One region of the Streptomyces roseochromogenus subsp. oscitans DS 12.976 genome, then DNA from elsewhere that is predicted to be linked to it. Evidence: riboswitches for the same ligand, from Rfam matches in the RefSeq annotation. Region 1 holds a riboswitch; each other region holds the start of a gene.
The links. Region 1 has a riboswitch for S-adenosylmethionine ahead of thrC (threonine synthase). Riboswitches for the same ligand answer to the same signal wherever they lie in the genome.
Positions count from the first base shown of each region.

Region 2: another riboswitch for S-adenosylmethionine. It lies ahead of M878_RS000000101495 (putative leader peptide); the one in region 1 lies ahead of thrC (threonine synthase).
Region 3: another riboswitch for S-adenosylmethionine. It lies ahead of M878_RS80515 (aminotransferase class V-fold PLP-dependent enzyme); the one in region 1 lies ahead of thrC (threonine synthase).

Region 1 is NZ_CM002285.1:5,150,467-5,155,156, reverse strand. It holds gene groL (chaperonin GroEL) at 1-358, opposite strand, end outside; gene M878_RS71990 (cold-shock protein) at 719-925, opposite strand; gene M878_RS71985 (MoaD/ThiS family protein) at 1,358-1,633, opposite strand; gene thrC (threonine synthase) at 1,743-3,026, opposite strand; SAM riboswitch class I at 3,044-3,208, opposite strand; gene M878_RS71975 (glucosyl-3-phosphoglycerate synthase) at 3,370-4,314, shown strand; gene M878_RS71970 (alpha,alpha-trehalose-phosphate synthase (UDP-forming)) at 4,413-4,690, shown strand, end outside.
Region 2 is NZ_CM002285.1:6,937,187-6,941,876, reverse strand. It holds gene M878_RS79710 (LLM class flavin-dependent oxidoreductase) at 1-458, shown strand, start outside; gene M878_RS79705 (LLM class F420-dependent oxidoreductase) at 562-1,485, shown strand; gene M878_RS79700 (DUF1684 domain-containing protein) at 1,548-2,372, shown strand; SAM riboswitch class IV at 2,461-2,574, shown strand; gene M878_RS000000101495 (putative leader peptide) at 2,594-2,725, shown strand; gene M878_RS79695 (ABC transporter substrate-binding protein) at 2,925-4,541, shown strand; gene M878_RS79690 (ABC transporter permease) at 4,545-4,690, shown strand, end outside.
Region 3 is NZ_CM002285.1:7,134,106-7,138,795, reverse strand. It holds gene M878_RS80520 (Lrp/AsnC family transcriptional regulator) at 1-257, shown strand, start outside; gene M878_RS80515 (aminotransferase class V-fold PLP-dependent enzyme) at 301-1,662, opposite strand; SAM riboswitch class IV at 1,846-1,962, opposite strand; gene trpD (anthranilate phosphoribosyltransferase) at 2,047-3,111, opposite strand; gene qcrB (cytochrome bc1 complex cytochrome b subunit) at 3,239-4,690, opposite strand, start outside.

The DNA.
Region 1 (4,690 bases):
CGATACCGCGCTTGAGGGCCATCGGGTTGGCGCCGGCGGCGACGTTGCGCAGGCCTTCCTTGACCAGGGCCTGGGCCAGGACGGTCGCGGTCGTCGTGCCGTCACCGGCTACGTCGTCGGTCTTCTTCGCGACTTCCTTGACCAGCTCGGCGCCGATCTTCTCGTACGGGTCCTCGAGCTCGATCTCCTTGGCGATGGAGACACCATCGTTGGTGATCGTGGGGGCGCCCCACTTCTTCTCGAGGACGACGTTGCGACCCTTGGGGCCGAGCGTCACCTTGACGGCGTCCGCGAGCTGGTTCATGCCGCGCTCGAGGCCGCGCCGCGCCTCCTCGTCGAACGCGATGATCTTGGCCATGTGAAGTGGTCCCTCCAGGACTGGGGGTGATTCCTTCGGACCGCGCCCGCGCCCGCGACGGACGGTTCGCCGGCCTGTGGTTCCCTGCCCCACGTGGCCCGCGGACCTCACCGACCCGGTCCTTCTTTGTCACTCTCACCTTCAGAGTGCTAACGCCAATGATTAGCACTCGGCATGCCCGAGTGCAAGCGCCTCGCGCCTGCCGGGGGCCTCGCTCAGCCGCGCGCGAACGGGGGGCGCCGGGCATGAACGCCGGGCATGAACAGGGGGCGCGCCGGGCATGACGAAGGGCCCGCACCCCAGGAGGTACGGGCCCTTCGAAGATGAGCAGAAGAACGTCGCTGTCAGCCGACGCGTGCTTCAGCTGGTCGCCAGCTTGACCATGTCCGCCTGCGGGCCCTTCTGACCCTGCGAGATCTCGAAGTCGACCCGCTGTCCCTCTTCCAGGGTGCGGTAACCGTCCATCTGGATCGCACTGTAGTGGACGAAAACATCCGCACCACCGTCGACCGCGATGAAGCCGTACCCCTTCTCCGCGTTGAACCACTTGACGGTGCCCTGAGCCATGCCTAACTCCCCTATTACTGGCCCTTGCACAGATCCACACTTCGCGGACCCGGGTCAGACCTCACCCCCCAAATCGGTCGGGGGCGTGCGCCGGAACGCGTCGACCGCGGCTGAATGTATCTGTCCAACTGCCGTCTGCAACAGGTCAATCGGACGAGAATTCTGGACGGGAACGGTCCGGAATGTGGTGAGAATTCGCCCGACTTCGGGGCAAGTCGGGCCACACAAAGGCCACAAAAGCCGCATAAAACCCGCGTACTTTGGCTGCTTCTTGTCGGGCGTGCGGCACGAATCCAGGGCTCGCGACCCGAAGGCCGCGACCAGGTTCCCCAACTGTACCGCGCTCAATCACGCAGAATCGCCCCCTCCGCTTCTCTCACGGAGGAGGCAATTCAATGAACAATGGGTAACTGAAGTTACCCAAGGTAACGATCAGCCGCCGGCGACCGCCGGGATGATGGAGACACCCGCGCCGTCCGGGGTGGCGGTCTGAAGGCCCTGCTCGAAGCGGACGTCGTCGTCGTTGACGTAGACGTTCACGAAACGGCGCAGCTTGCCCTGGTCGTCCAGGACGCGGGCGGCGATCCCGGTGTGGTTCTTCTCCAGGTCCTCGATGACCTCGGCGAGGGTGGCGCCTTCGGCGGCCACTTCGGCCTGCCCACCGGTGTAGGTGCGCAGGATGGTCGGGATGCGAACGGTCACGCTCACGATGAAACCTCCGGTCAGGGTGACGCCCCAGGGGCGCGGGGCTGTATTTGATGTACGGCTACCGCCGCGTGGGCACGACCAGCCCCCACCGGCCCGCAGACGAACTCAGTTACGCGAGGCCGGCCTCGCGGAACGAATCAAGGCTGGGACGAATGGTCGCGGTCAGCCCTGTACCAGCCACCGCGTCCAGCGTCTTCAGCCCGTCACCGGTGTTGAGAACCACCGTGGTCTTCGTCGGGTCCAGGACGCCGTCCTTGATCAGCTTGCGGGTGACGCCCACGGTCACACCGCCCGCCGTCTCCGCGAAGATGCCCTCGGTGCGGGCCAGCAGTTTGATGGCGTCGACGACTTCCTCGTCCGTCACGTCCTCCACGGCACCGCCGGTGCGGCGCGCGATGTCGAGGACGTAGGGGCCGTCGGCCGGGTTGCCGATGGCGAGGGACTTGGCGATGGTGTTCGGCTTCTGGGGGCGGACCACGTCATGGCCGGCCTTGAAGGCCGTCGACACCGGCGAGCAGCCCTCGGCCTGCGCGCCGAAGACCTTGTACGGCTTGTCCTCGACCAGACCCAGCTCGATCAGCTCCTTCAGACCCTTGTCGATCTTCGTGAGCTGGGAGCCGGAGGCGATCGGGATCACGATCTGGTCGGGCAGCCGCCAGCCGAGCTGCTCGCAGATCTCGTACGCGAGGGTCTTGGAGCCCTCCGCGTAGTACGGCCGCAGATTGACGTTGACGAAGCCCCAGCCCTCGCCGGCCGGGTCGCCGATCAGCTCCGAGCAGAAGCGGTTCACATCGTCGTAGTTGCCCTCGATGCCGACCAGTTCGCCGCCGTAGACCGCGGCCATGACGACCTTGCCCTGCTCCAGGTCATGCGGGATGAACACGCAGGAGCGGAAGCCGGCGCGGGCCGCGGCGGCGCCGACGGCACCGGCCAGGTTGCCGGTCGAGGAGCAGGAGAGCGTGGTGAAGCCGAAGGCGCGGGCGGCCTCCAGGGCCTGGGCGACGACGCGGTCCTTGAAGGAGTGCGTCGGATTGCCGGAGTCGTCCTTCACATACAGGCCGCCGGTGACGCCCAGCTCGTGGGCGAGGTTGTCGGCCTTGACCAGCTTGGTCCAGCCCGGGTTCAGGTTGGGCTTTTCGGCCACGTCCGCCGGGACGGGCAGCAGCGGGGCGTACCGCCAGATGTTCGCCGGGCCGGCCTCGATACGGCGGCGCAGCTCTTCGGTGTCGTAGCCGGAGAAGTCGTAGGCGATCTCCAGCGGGCCGAAACACTCCTCGCAGGCGAAGACCGGGCCGAGCGGGACACGATGCCCGCACTCGCGACAGCTCAGGGCCGCGGCGGGACCGAGGTCGACGGTGGATTCGCTGGTGCTTGCAACTGTCTGCACAGCCATGGAGGCGAGGCCCTTTCTCCTCATCTTCCTCATGACGCATCTCGCCATGAGACGGATTTGGCACCTTCCCTAGCCGGGAGCCTCGCGGAGCGATCAGACCTGATCAGGTTGATCTACGAGTATCGGCTGGAGGGTTGCCGGGGCTTCATCGGGCCGTGTCCCTCTGCCCCTCTGGATGAGCGGTATTCGGTTGTGAACGCGCGTGACCCTCCGACATGCGATGGTCATCGGCGTTGTTCAAGACTGTAACCGAAGGCCAGGACAGTTGAGATAGTCGTCCGAACCGCGAGATGGATCACACGGTTCGCCCCCTGTGATCACGAACAGAGAGGAGCCGCAGACCGTGCTGGAAGAAGTCGAGCACTGGCTGGCCACCCGCTCCTGGTCCGTGACCGATCGCCCTCTCCACCGCGTCCTGTCCGCCAAGCAGCGCACGGGTCAGACGATCAGCGTCGTACTGCCCGCGCTCAACGAGGAGGAGACGGTCGGCGACATCGTCGCGGTCGTCCGCCATGACCTGGTGGAGCAGGTTCCGCTGGTCGACGAGATCGTGGTCGTCGACTCCGGCTCCACCGACCGTACCTCCGAGGTCGCCGCGGCCGCGGGCGCGCGGGTCGTTCACCGCGACGAGATCCTCCCGCGCATTCCCGCCGTCCCCGGAAAGGGTGAAGTGCTGTGGCGCTCCCTGCTGGTGACCGGTGGGGACATCGTCTGTTTCGTCGACGCCGACCTCAGGGAGTTCTCCTCCGACTTCGTCTCCGGGATCGTCGGCCCGCTGCTCACCGAGCCGGGAGTCGACCTGGTCAAGGCCATGTACGACCGTCCGCTGGCCGGGGCGGCGGGGCAGGGCGGCCGGGTCACCGAGCTGATGGCCCGCCCGCTGCTGAACCTGCACTGGCCGCGGCTGGCCGGTTTCGTGCAGCCGCTGGGCGGCGAGTACGCGGCCCGCCGCAGCCTGCTGGAACAGCTCCCTTTCCCCGTCGGCTACGGCGTGGAGCTGGGCATGCTGGTGGACGCGCTGCACCTGGTGGGGCTCGACGCGCTCGCGCAGGTGGACGTGGGCGTGCGCAGACACCGCCACCAGGACGGACAGGCGCTGGGCCGGATGGCCGCGGAGATCTACCGCACGGCCCAGCTCCGGCTGGCCCGCGGCCACCTGGTCCGTCCGGCGCTGACCCAGTTCGAACGCGGCACGGACGGCTTCGAGCCGCACACGTACTCGGTGGACACCGAGGAGCGGCCACCGATGGCGGAGATCGCCGAGTACGCCGACCGCAAGGTGGCGTGAACCGGTCGTAGCGGTCGGCGCGCACCGGTCGTATACGTCCGCGCGCCGGACCCCAACCGCACGTTTGAGCGTTTCCGGGCCGGGCTAGGTTGAGGACCATGGCTTCCACGCAGGGTGCTGCCGAGAAGGCTCGGGTGCTGGTCGCGTCCAATCGCGGCCCGGTTTCGTACGCGAGGGAGGAGGACGGCTCGCTGCGCGCCAGGCGGGGCGGCGGCGGGCTGGTCTCGGGGCTGTCGGCCATCGGGGCGGAAGCGGACTCGGTGTGGGTGTGCGCGGCGCTCGGCGACGGCGACCGGGAGGCCGTACGGCGGGCGGCCGGAGGGCTGCTGCCGGCCGAGGACACCGGCGGGCAGCGGGTGCGGATGCTCGACATCGA
Region 2 (4,690 bases), 1.8 Mb from region 1:
CCTGGCGCCGCGCCGCCCACTCCCCCGATCAGCTGCTCACACCGCGCCGCGTGGCCCAGGTCGCCGCCATCGCCGAGAACGCCGGGTTCACCCTGATCACCCTGGATGACGGCGTGCTGCCGCCCGGCGCCTCACCGAGTCCGGTGGGCCGTATCGGCGCGGTGGAGCGGGCGGCCTTCGTCGCAGCGTCCACGAGCACCGTCGGGATCGCGCCCGTCGTCCCGGTCACGTATGCCGAACCCTTCCATATCTCCCGCCAGTTGGCGTCCCGGGACCACATCTCCGCCGGTCGTGCCGAGTGGGTGGTGACGGAGGAGGAACGCCCCGAGGCCGCCCGTGCCTGGGGGCGGCCGCTGATCGCCGACGCCGCCGCGCGGGGGCACCACCCTGCGCGAGAACCTCGGCCTGCGCGAACCTCTCACGCACCGGTCCGCGCGGGACCGACGGCAGGCGGATGAGCACCGGGACGGCCCTTCCGCTCAGGACTGAGTACACATGACTGACAAGAAGCTGTCACACACGGACCGGAATGCGGCCCGGCCGACGCCCGTTCTGACTGACATGACTGTTGGAGTAGCGCTCAACGCGTCCGACGCGCCGAACCAGGTCGACGCCACCGTGCAACTGGCCCAGGAGGCCGCGGTCGCCGGTCTGCGGTCGGCCTGGTTCGGGCAGACCTTCGGCGCGGACTCACCCCAGCTCGCGGCGATCGTCGGACGCGAGGTGCCCGGACTGCAGGTCGGCACCTCCGCGATCCCCGTCTTCGGCCGCCACCCGCTGCTGGTCTCCAGCCAGGCCCAGACCGCCCAGGCCGCGACCCATGGCCGCTACCACCTCGGCCTGGCCCTGGGCACGAAACTGCTGACGGAGACCGGCTTCGGCCTGCCCTTCGAACGCCCCATCGCCCGCCTGCGTGAATTCCTCACCGCACTGCGGCAGTTGACCGAGACCGGCACGGCCGACTTCCACGGCGAGCTGCTCACCGCGACCACCCCGGTCCCGGCACGGGTACCGGGTGCCGAGAGCGGTGTCCCCCTGCTGGTCGCCGCGATGGGGCCACAGGCGCTGCGGGTCAGCGGTGAGCTGGCGGACGGGATCCTGCCCTACCTGGCGGGACCGCGCGCCCTGGCGGACCACATCGCGCCCGCCCTGACCGCAGCCGCCGAGGCCGCCGGTCGTCCCGCGCCCAGGATCGTGGCCCTGGTGCCCGGCGTGGTCACCGACGACGTGGAGGCGGTGCGGGCCAAGGCCACCGAGAACCTCGCGTTCTACGAACAGATCCCGTCCTACGCCCGGGTCATCGAACTCTCCGGCGGTCGGCGGGCCGCCGACCTGGCCGTGATCGGCGACGAGAAGACCGTCGAGGCCGAGATACGCCGTTACCGCGATGCCGGCGCCACCGAGGTCGTGTTCTCGGGCACCGAGATCGCGGGAGAAGCCGACCGCCGACGCACCTGGCGACTCCTCGGCGAACTGGCCCGCTGAGCACGCCGGTCGAACCGACGGCCCGACCGGCCCCCCTGCACCCCCGTGACGAAGGAGAACCCATGACCACCGAGGCCACGACGACCGACTTCCGTGCCTTCACCGAGAACTGGCTGGAGTGGTACCGCGCCCAGGAGGCCCGGCTCGCCGGCCCGCACGGGTTCCTGGCGATCACCGGCCTGCACTGGCTCGACGACCGGCCCCGGCGCTTCCCGGACGCGCCGGGTGCGTGGCGCACCGGCCCCGACGGGGTCGTCGTGGACCTCGACGACGGCGAGGAACTGGTCGTCGGCGGAACGCCGGTGCACGGGGAACACCACTTCGGCGTGCTTCCCGAACGCGGCGGCGTCGACGCGGTCTGGGGAGACGCCGTCATCGAGGTCGCCAAGCGCGGCGGCAACGACATCGTGCGCCCCCGGCACCCGGACGCGCCGCTGCGCACGGCCTTCACCGGAACGCCCGCGTACGCCCCCGACCCGCGCTGGGCCGTGACGGGCCGCTACATCCCCTTCGACACGCCGCGGCCGACCACCGTGGGCGCCGCGGTCGAGGGCCTTGAGCATGTGTACGACGCTCCCGGCAGGGTCGAGTTCGAGCTGGACGGGCGCCCGCTGTCGCTGACCGCGTTCCCCGGCCCTGGTGCGGACCGGCTGATGGTGCTCTTCACCGACGAGACCTCCGGGGTCACCACTTACGCCGCCAACCGGGCCCTCATCCTGGAGCCGCCCGCCGCCGACGGTACGGTCGTCCTGGACTTCAACCGCGCCGCGAACCTGCCGTGCGCCTACACGGACCTGGCCACCTGTCCGCTGCCCCCGGCCGAGAACCGCCTCCCGGTGGCGATCGAGGCCGGCCAGAAGATCCCCCGCGAGCGCGGCGGTGCCTGAGCCGGACCCGGTGCCGGTCCGACTGCCCCTGCAGGGCGTCGATTTCCGGCATTGACGTACGACAAGAGCCCTCCGTACGATCACGAACGGCATTGAGTGTCAGCGTCAAGCCCTGGCTCGCTGACCGGCAACCCTCCCGCGCGGTGGGGTGCTCCAGGTGAAAGCCCGGCGGGATCACCGACGATCCCCGCAAGCGCGTGGCCCCGTGACCGGGGCCGGAAATGTGGAGGACCGGCATGCGCCACGGTGGTGACCTCAGCGCCCGCTTCGCCGGCGCCACCGTGTTCTCCCGGCTCTCGCGTCGGCGCCACATCGACCTCAAGCGCTCGACCAGCTGCCTCTGTCAGGCCTGACGGCCCCTTCCGCCGGTCGTAGTCCGGCACGCACCGGCCGTCACCGCACCCGCCTGCGGCTGACCCCGCTCCGCCCTGATCCCTGTCTGCACAGCGCTTCCCCGCCACCGGTCTGGTACCGGCCGGGGCCGCACACCCATGCACGGTCGTGCCTTGTACGGCGCCTTCTTGCCTGGTGACACGAGTAGGAGAACCCTCCGTGAACGCACTTCCGGCTTTCAGAGCCCCCCGCTGGGCGCCCCTCGCCGCCCTGCTGACCACCGGTGTACTGCTGACCGCCTGCGGTTCGGGCGACGACCCCGGTAGCGGAAGCAACCGGCCGAAGTCCGGTGGCACCCTGACCTTCGCGGTGGGTTCCGACGTCGGCTGCGTGGATCCACAGCAGGTCGGCAGCAACGAGAGCATCTACTCGGTGCGCCAGACCGTGGACTCCCTGACCGACCAGGACCCCAGCACCGGCAAGATCGTGCCGTGGCTCGCCAGGAGCTGGGACATCAACGCCGACGCCACGGAGTTCACCTTCCATCTGCGCTCGGGCGTCACCTTCAGCGACGGCTCCCAGCTGACCGCGCAGGTGGTCAAGGACAACTTCGACGCGGTGCCGAAGCTCGGCGCCCTCGGGGTCCTCGCCCAGGGCTATCTCAGCGGCGTCAAGAGCACCACCGCGGTGGACCCGCTGACCGTCAAGGTGACCTTCAAGGAGCCCAACGCCCAGTTCCTCCAGGCGACTTCGACCCACTCGCTGGGCATCGAGTCGTCGCCGAGCGTGAAGAAGACCCCGCAGCAGAAGTGCAGCGACGGTGTGATCGGGTCGGGGCCGTTCGTACTCAGGCAGTACGTCCAGAACCAGTCGATCACTCTGGCCAAGCGCACCGGCTACGACTGGGGCTCCTCGCTGTGGTCCAAGAAGGGCGAGGCCTACCTGGACAAGCTGGTCTTCAAGGTCATCCCCGAGGCGGGGGTGCGGGCCGGCAGCCTCCAGTCCGGGCAGGTGGACGCGATCAGCAGCGTCGGCAAGGCCAACGAGGCGGCGCTCGGGGGCGGTCAGGTCACCCTGCTGCGCCGGGCCAACCCCGGCGTGGCCTTCGGGCTCGGCGTCAACAACTCGCGGCCGCTGCTGAAGGACGTGAAGGTGCGTCAGGCGATCCTGGCGGCCATCGACCGCAAGCAGATCGCCGACACCGTGTTCCCGACCGGCACCCAGCCGGCGACCAGCGTCCTGGCGCACACCACGCCCGACTACACCGACCTCTCCTCGGACCTCGCCTTCGACGCGGCCAAGGCGAAGTCCCTGCTGGAAGCGGCCGGTTGGAAAGCCGGCAGTGACGGCATACGCGCCAAGGACGGCAAGAGGCTGAGCCTGACCATCAGCTGGTTCCCCAACGCCGCCACCAACCAGCCCGCACTGGAGCTGGTCCAGCAGCAGCTGAAGGCCGTCGGGATCGACGTGGTGCTCAAGCAGCGTCAGGTCAGCCAGTTCGCCACCACGCTCCAGGGCGGTGACTTCGACCTGGTGTGGAGCAACGTGACCCGCTCCGACCCGGACATCCTGCGTACCTCCTTCTCCTCCCGGCTGGCCAACTTCTACCGCCTGCCCGCCACTTCCCTGGACACGGCGCTGTCCGGGCAGGCCGCGACCACGGACACCGCCAAGCGCGAGCAGCTGGTGGACGAGGTGCAGAAGCTGATCGTGCAGAACGCGTACAACGTGCCGGTGGTGGAGCTCCAGACCCAGCTGGCCGTGTCGAAGAAGGTGCACAGCCTCGACTTCGACTCGGGCAGCCGCATCCAGTTGCACGACACCTGGATCGGCTAGCGCATGCGCCGCTATGTGATCAAGCGACTGGCACAGGCGGTCGGGGTGCTGTGGGCGGCGTACACGGTGTCGTTCCTGGTACTGAACTGGCTGCCTGGTGACCCGGTCACCGCGATGGCCGGTGCCGGGATGGACTCGGGGGACGTCGA
Region 3 (4,690 bases), 2.0 Mb from region 1:
AGACCAGCGTGGACCGGATCCCCGAGATCGCGGAGCAGATCGCTTCGCTGGAATCGGTGAGCGAGGTTTTCTCCGTCACGGGTACGTATGACTTGATCGCGATGGTCAGGGTGCGGCAGCACGATGATCTCGCCGATGTCATCCCCGGGCGGATCAGCAAGATTCCCGGGGTGGAGGGGACGGACACGCACGTCGCGTTCCGTACGTACTCCCAGCATGACCTGGAGGCGGCGTTCTCCATCGGGCTGGAGTCGTAGAGCCTCTACGTCTGCGGGGCGCTGCCCCTGAGGCCGGTCTGGATCACACCGCCGGGACGCAGCGGCCGTCCTCCGTCCTGTACGTCCACTTCGCGCCCTCGGTCACCAGTTCCTTCACGGCGTTGACGAAGCGTTCCACGTGCTCGTCGGGGGTGCCCGCGCCGAAGCTCACGCGGATGGCGTTGAGGGACTTCTCGCCGGGGGCCGCCTCGGGGGCGCCGCACTCGCCCTGGGCCTGGGGGTCGCTGCCGAGCAGGGTGCGGACCAGGGGATGGGCGCAGAAGAGGCCGTCACGGACGCCGATGCCGTACTCGGCGGAGAGCGCGGCGGCGAAGTGGGAGCTGTTCCAGCCGTCCACGACGAAGGAGATCACGCCCACGCGCGGGGCGTCGTCCCCGAAGAGGGACAGCACCTTCACCTGGGGGACGGCGGCCAGGCCCGCACGGACCTTGGTGATCAGGTGCTGCTCGCGGGCGACCAGGGTGTCCCAGCCGGCCTCGGTGAGCGCCTTGCAGGCCGACGCGATGGAGTAGGCGCCGATCACATTGGGCGACCCCGCTTCATGCCGCGCGGCACTCTCGTGCCACTCCACGTCCACGCCGCCGTCCTGACGCCGGGTCACCTTGCGGCTGGCGCCGCCGCCCGCGAGGTACGGCTCGGCCGTGCGCAGCCAGTCGGCACGGCCGGCCAGGACGCCGGCGCCGAAGGGGGCGTACAGCTTGTGGCCCGAGAAGGCGACCCAGTCGACGTCCAGATCGCGGATGTCGAGCGGGTGGTGCGGGGCGAGCTGGGCGGCGTCGAGGACGATCCGGGCGCCGTGCGCGTGCGCCGCGGCGGCCAGTTCGCGCACCGGCCACAGCTCGCCGGTGACGTTGGAGGCGCCGGTGACGCAGACCAGGGCCGGGCCGTGGGGGTTCCGGTCGGCGAGGGCCCGCTCCAGGGTCGCCACGGCCTGCCGTGGGGTGCGGGGGGCGTTGAGGTAGGTGACGTGCGCGTCCTGCCAGGGCAGCAGGGAGGCGTGGTGCTCGGTCTCGAAGACGAAGACCTGGCAGTCGACGGGGAGCGTGCGGGCCAGCAGGTTCAGGGAGTCCGTGGTCGAGCGGGTGAAGATCACCTGGTCGTCGGCGCGGCAGCCGAGGAACTCGGCGACCGCCTTGCGGGCGTTCTCGAACAGGTCGGTGGAGAGCTGCGAGAGGTAGCCGGCGCCGCGGTGGACGCTGCCGTAGTACGGCGCGTAGGCGGCCACGTCGTCCCAGACGCGCTGCAGGGCGGGGGCGCTGGCCGCGTAGTCGAGGGCCGCGTAGGTGACCTCGCCGCCGGTGACGAGCGGGACGGTGACATCCCGGCCCAGAACGGGCAGCGGGGCGCAAACGGACTGGTCGGCGGCAGCGGTGAAGACGGACATGGGTGAACTCCCGTAGGGCAAGGCGGAATCGCCGTGCGAGCGGGCATGGCTCAAGCACGGGGATGAAGAGAAAAGGGGTATGCGGAGGCGGGGCTCTGCGGCCCTATCGCATTCGCTTGCTCACGGAAGGCTCCCTCGACGACCAGGACCCCTGGTCCCGCGCTCCATCAGCAGCGCGCGAGGGGTCCGCGCTTGCCGTAGACCTCGCTGCCTACGACCTGGTCTTCACCCGGGGCACCCCGCCACGGACGGAGGGTTGCCGGACAGCCGGCCGGGGCCGAATGACTGTCGCTCATGACCTGGCTCGTATCCTGCCATACGATCTTCGACGCGCAAGGCGCAGTCCGCCATCTGGACTGCGCCTCGCGTCACACCCCGCCGGTGTCAGCGGTTGGTGGCTGCCACCCACCGCTCCAGCGTCCGCTTCGCCGCACCCGAGTCGACCGACTCTGCGGCTCTGGCCATGCCTGCCCGGAGCTGGTCGGCGAGCGAGGCGTCCGTCGGCTGGAGGGCCACCAGGGCCGCCGCCGAGTTCAGCAGGACCGCGTCCCGAACCGGGCCCTGCTCGCCGTCCAGCAGACGGCGGGCGACCTCGGCGTTGTGGGACGGGTCGCCGCCGCGCAGCGCCTCCACGGGGACCAGCTCGATGCCGACCTCCCGCGGGTCGAAGCGCTCCTCGGTGACCTTGCCGTCCCGGACGACCCAGACATGCGACGTGGACGTCGTCGTCAGCTCGTCCAGGCCGTCGTCGCCGCGGAAGACCAGCGAGGAGTTGCCGCGCTCGGCGAGCACGCCCGCGACGATCGGCGCCTCCTCGGCGACGGCCACGCCGACCGCCTGGGCCCGCACCTTGGCCGGGTTGGTCAGCGGACCGAGCAGGTTGAACACCGTCCGGATGCCCAACTGACCGCGTGCGGCGCCCACATGGCGCAGCGCGGGGTGGAACTTCACCGCGAAGCAGAAGGTGATGCCGGCTTCCTCCGCGACCTCGGCCACCCGCCGGGGCGGCAGGTCGAGGTTGACGCCCAGCTTCTCCAGGACGTCGGAGGACCCGGAGGCGGAGGACGCGGCGCGGTTGCCGTGCTTCACGACCTTCGCGCCCGTACCGGCGACGACGAGCGACGACATCGTGGAGATGTTCACGGTCTTCGCGCCGTCGCCGCCCGTGCCGACGATGTCGACGGTCCGGCCGGGCACCTCGATCACGTTCGCGTGCTCGTACATCGTGCGGACCAGACCGGTGATCTCCCGCACCGTCTGCCCCTTGGCCCGCAGTGCCACCGCGAACCCGGCGATCTGCGCGTCGGTCGCCTCGCCGCGCATGATCCGGTCCATCGCCCACGCGGTGTCGTCGGCGGACAGGTCCTGGCCGTTCAGCAGGCCGTTCAGCAGGGCGGGCCAGGAGCGGCCCGCCGTGGTGTCGCCTCCAGCGGGGGTCACAGCGCTCATAGCCGCTCCTGGGTGTCGTACCTGCGAAATCAGGTGGTGGATCCCACCCTATCGGCCGCCCGGCACAGCGAAGGGCCCCGTCCGGGAGTCGGACGGGGCCCTTCAGCGTGGCGTGGCGACGCGGGGATCAGTGGTGGCCGTGGCCGCTCGTGATCTCCTTGTACTCCTCGACGGTCGGCTTCGGGATCTGGCTGTCCTCGCCGTAGTAGGCGTTGGACAGCTTCACCCGGAGCTTCTCGGTGGCCGGCACCTTGCGCTCGACACCGTTCTCGTCGACCGTCGGGCCGATCTCGGCCGGCTCGTACTGGTGGTGAGCCGTGAGGGTGTGCAGCTGCTCCTGGCTGAGCGGCTCGTGCACCTCGATGAACTCACCGTGCGGCAGGCGCTTGATGATGCCGGTCTCGCGACCGTGCAGCACCTTGTCCTTGTCGCGGCGCTGCAGGCCGAGGCAGATCCGCTTGGTGATGATGAACGCGACGACCGGTCCGACGAAGAAGCCGATCCGGACGAACCAGGTGACGGCGTTGATCGACAGGTGGAAGTGGGTGGCCCACAGGTCGTTGCCACCGCCGACCAGGCCGATCATGTAGACCGTCACCCAGGCGACACCGAATCCGGTACGGGTCGGGGCGTTGCGCGGGCGGTCCAGGATGTGGTGCTCGCTCTTGTCGCCGGTGACCCAGGACTCGATGAACGGGTAGACCGCGATCGCCACCAGGACGAGGCCGAAGAGCACCAGCGGGATGAACACGCCCAGGACGAGCGTGTGACCCCAGAAGTTGATCTCCCAGCCCGGCATGTAGCGGATCAGACCCTCGGCGAAGCCCATGTACCAGTCGGGCTGGGCGCCGGTGGACACCTGGTCCGGACGGTAGGGGCCCATGGCCCAGATCGGGTTGATCTGGGCGACCGCCGCGATGGCCGCGATGACACCGAAGACCAGGAAGAAGAAGCCTCCGGCCTTGGCCATGTAGACCGGCAGCAGCGGCATGCCGACGACGTTCTTCTCGGTCTTTCCGGGACCCGCGAACTGCGTGTGCTTGTGGTAGAAGACCAGGATCAGGTGCGCCACCATCAGGCCGAGCATGATGCCCGGCAGCAGCAGGATGTGGATCGAGTAGAACCGGGCGACGAAGTCGTGACCGGGGAACTCGCCGCCGAAGAGGAACATCGAGATGTACGTGCCGACGATCGGCATGGACAGGATCGCGCCCTCGGTGAAGCGCACACCGGTGCCGGAGAGCAGGTCGTCCGGGAGCGAGTAACCGGTGAAGCCGGTGAACATGCCCAGGACGAACAGCAGGAAGCCGAACAGCCAGTTGATCTCACGCGGCTTGCGGAACGCGCCGGTGAAGAACACGCGCATCATGTGCACGAACATGCCGGCGAGGAAGATCAGCGCGGCCCAGTGGTGGATCTGCCGGACCAGCAGACCACCGCGCACGTCGAAGGAGATGTGCAGGGTCGAGTTGAACGCCTCGGACATCAGCTGTCCCTGGAGCGGGACATAGCTGCCGTGGTACTCCACCTCGTTCATCGACGGGTGGAAGAACAGCGTCAGATAGACACCCGTCAGGAT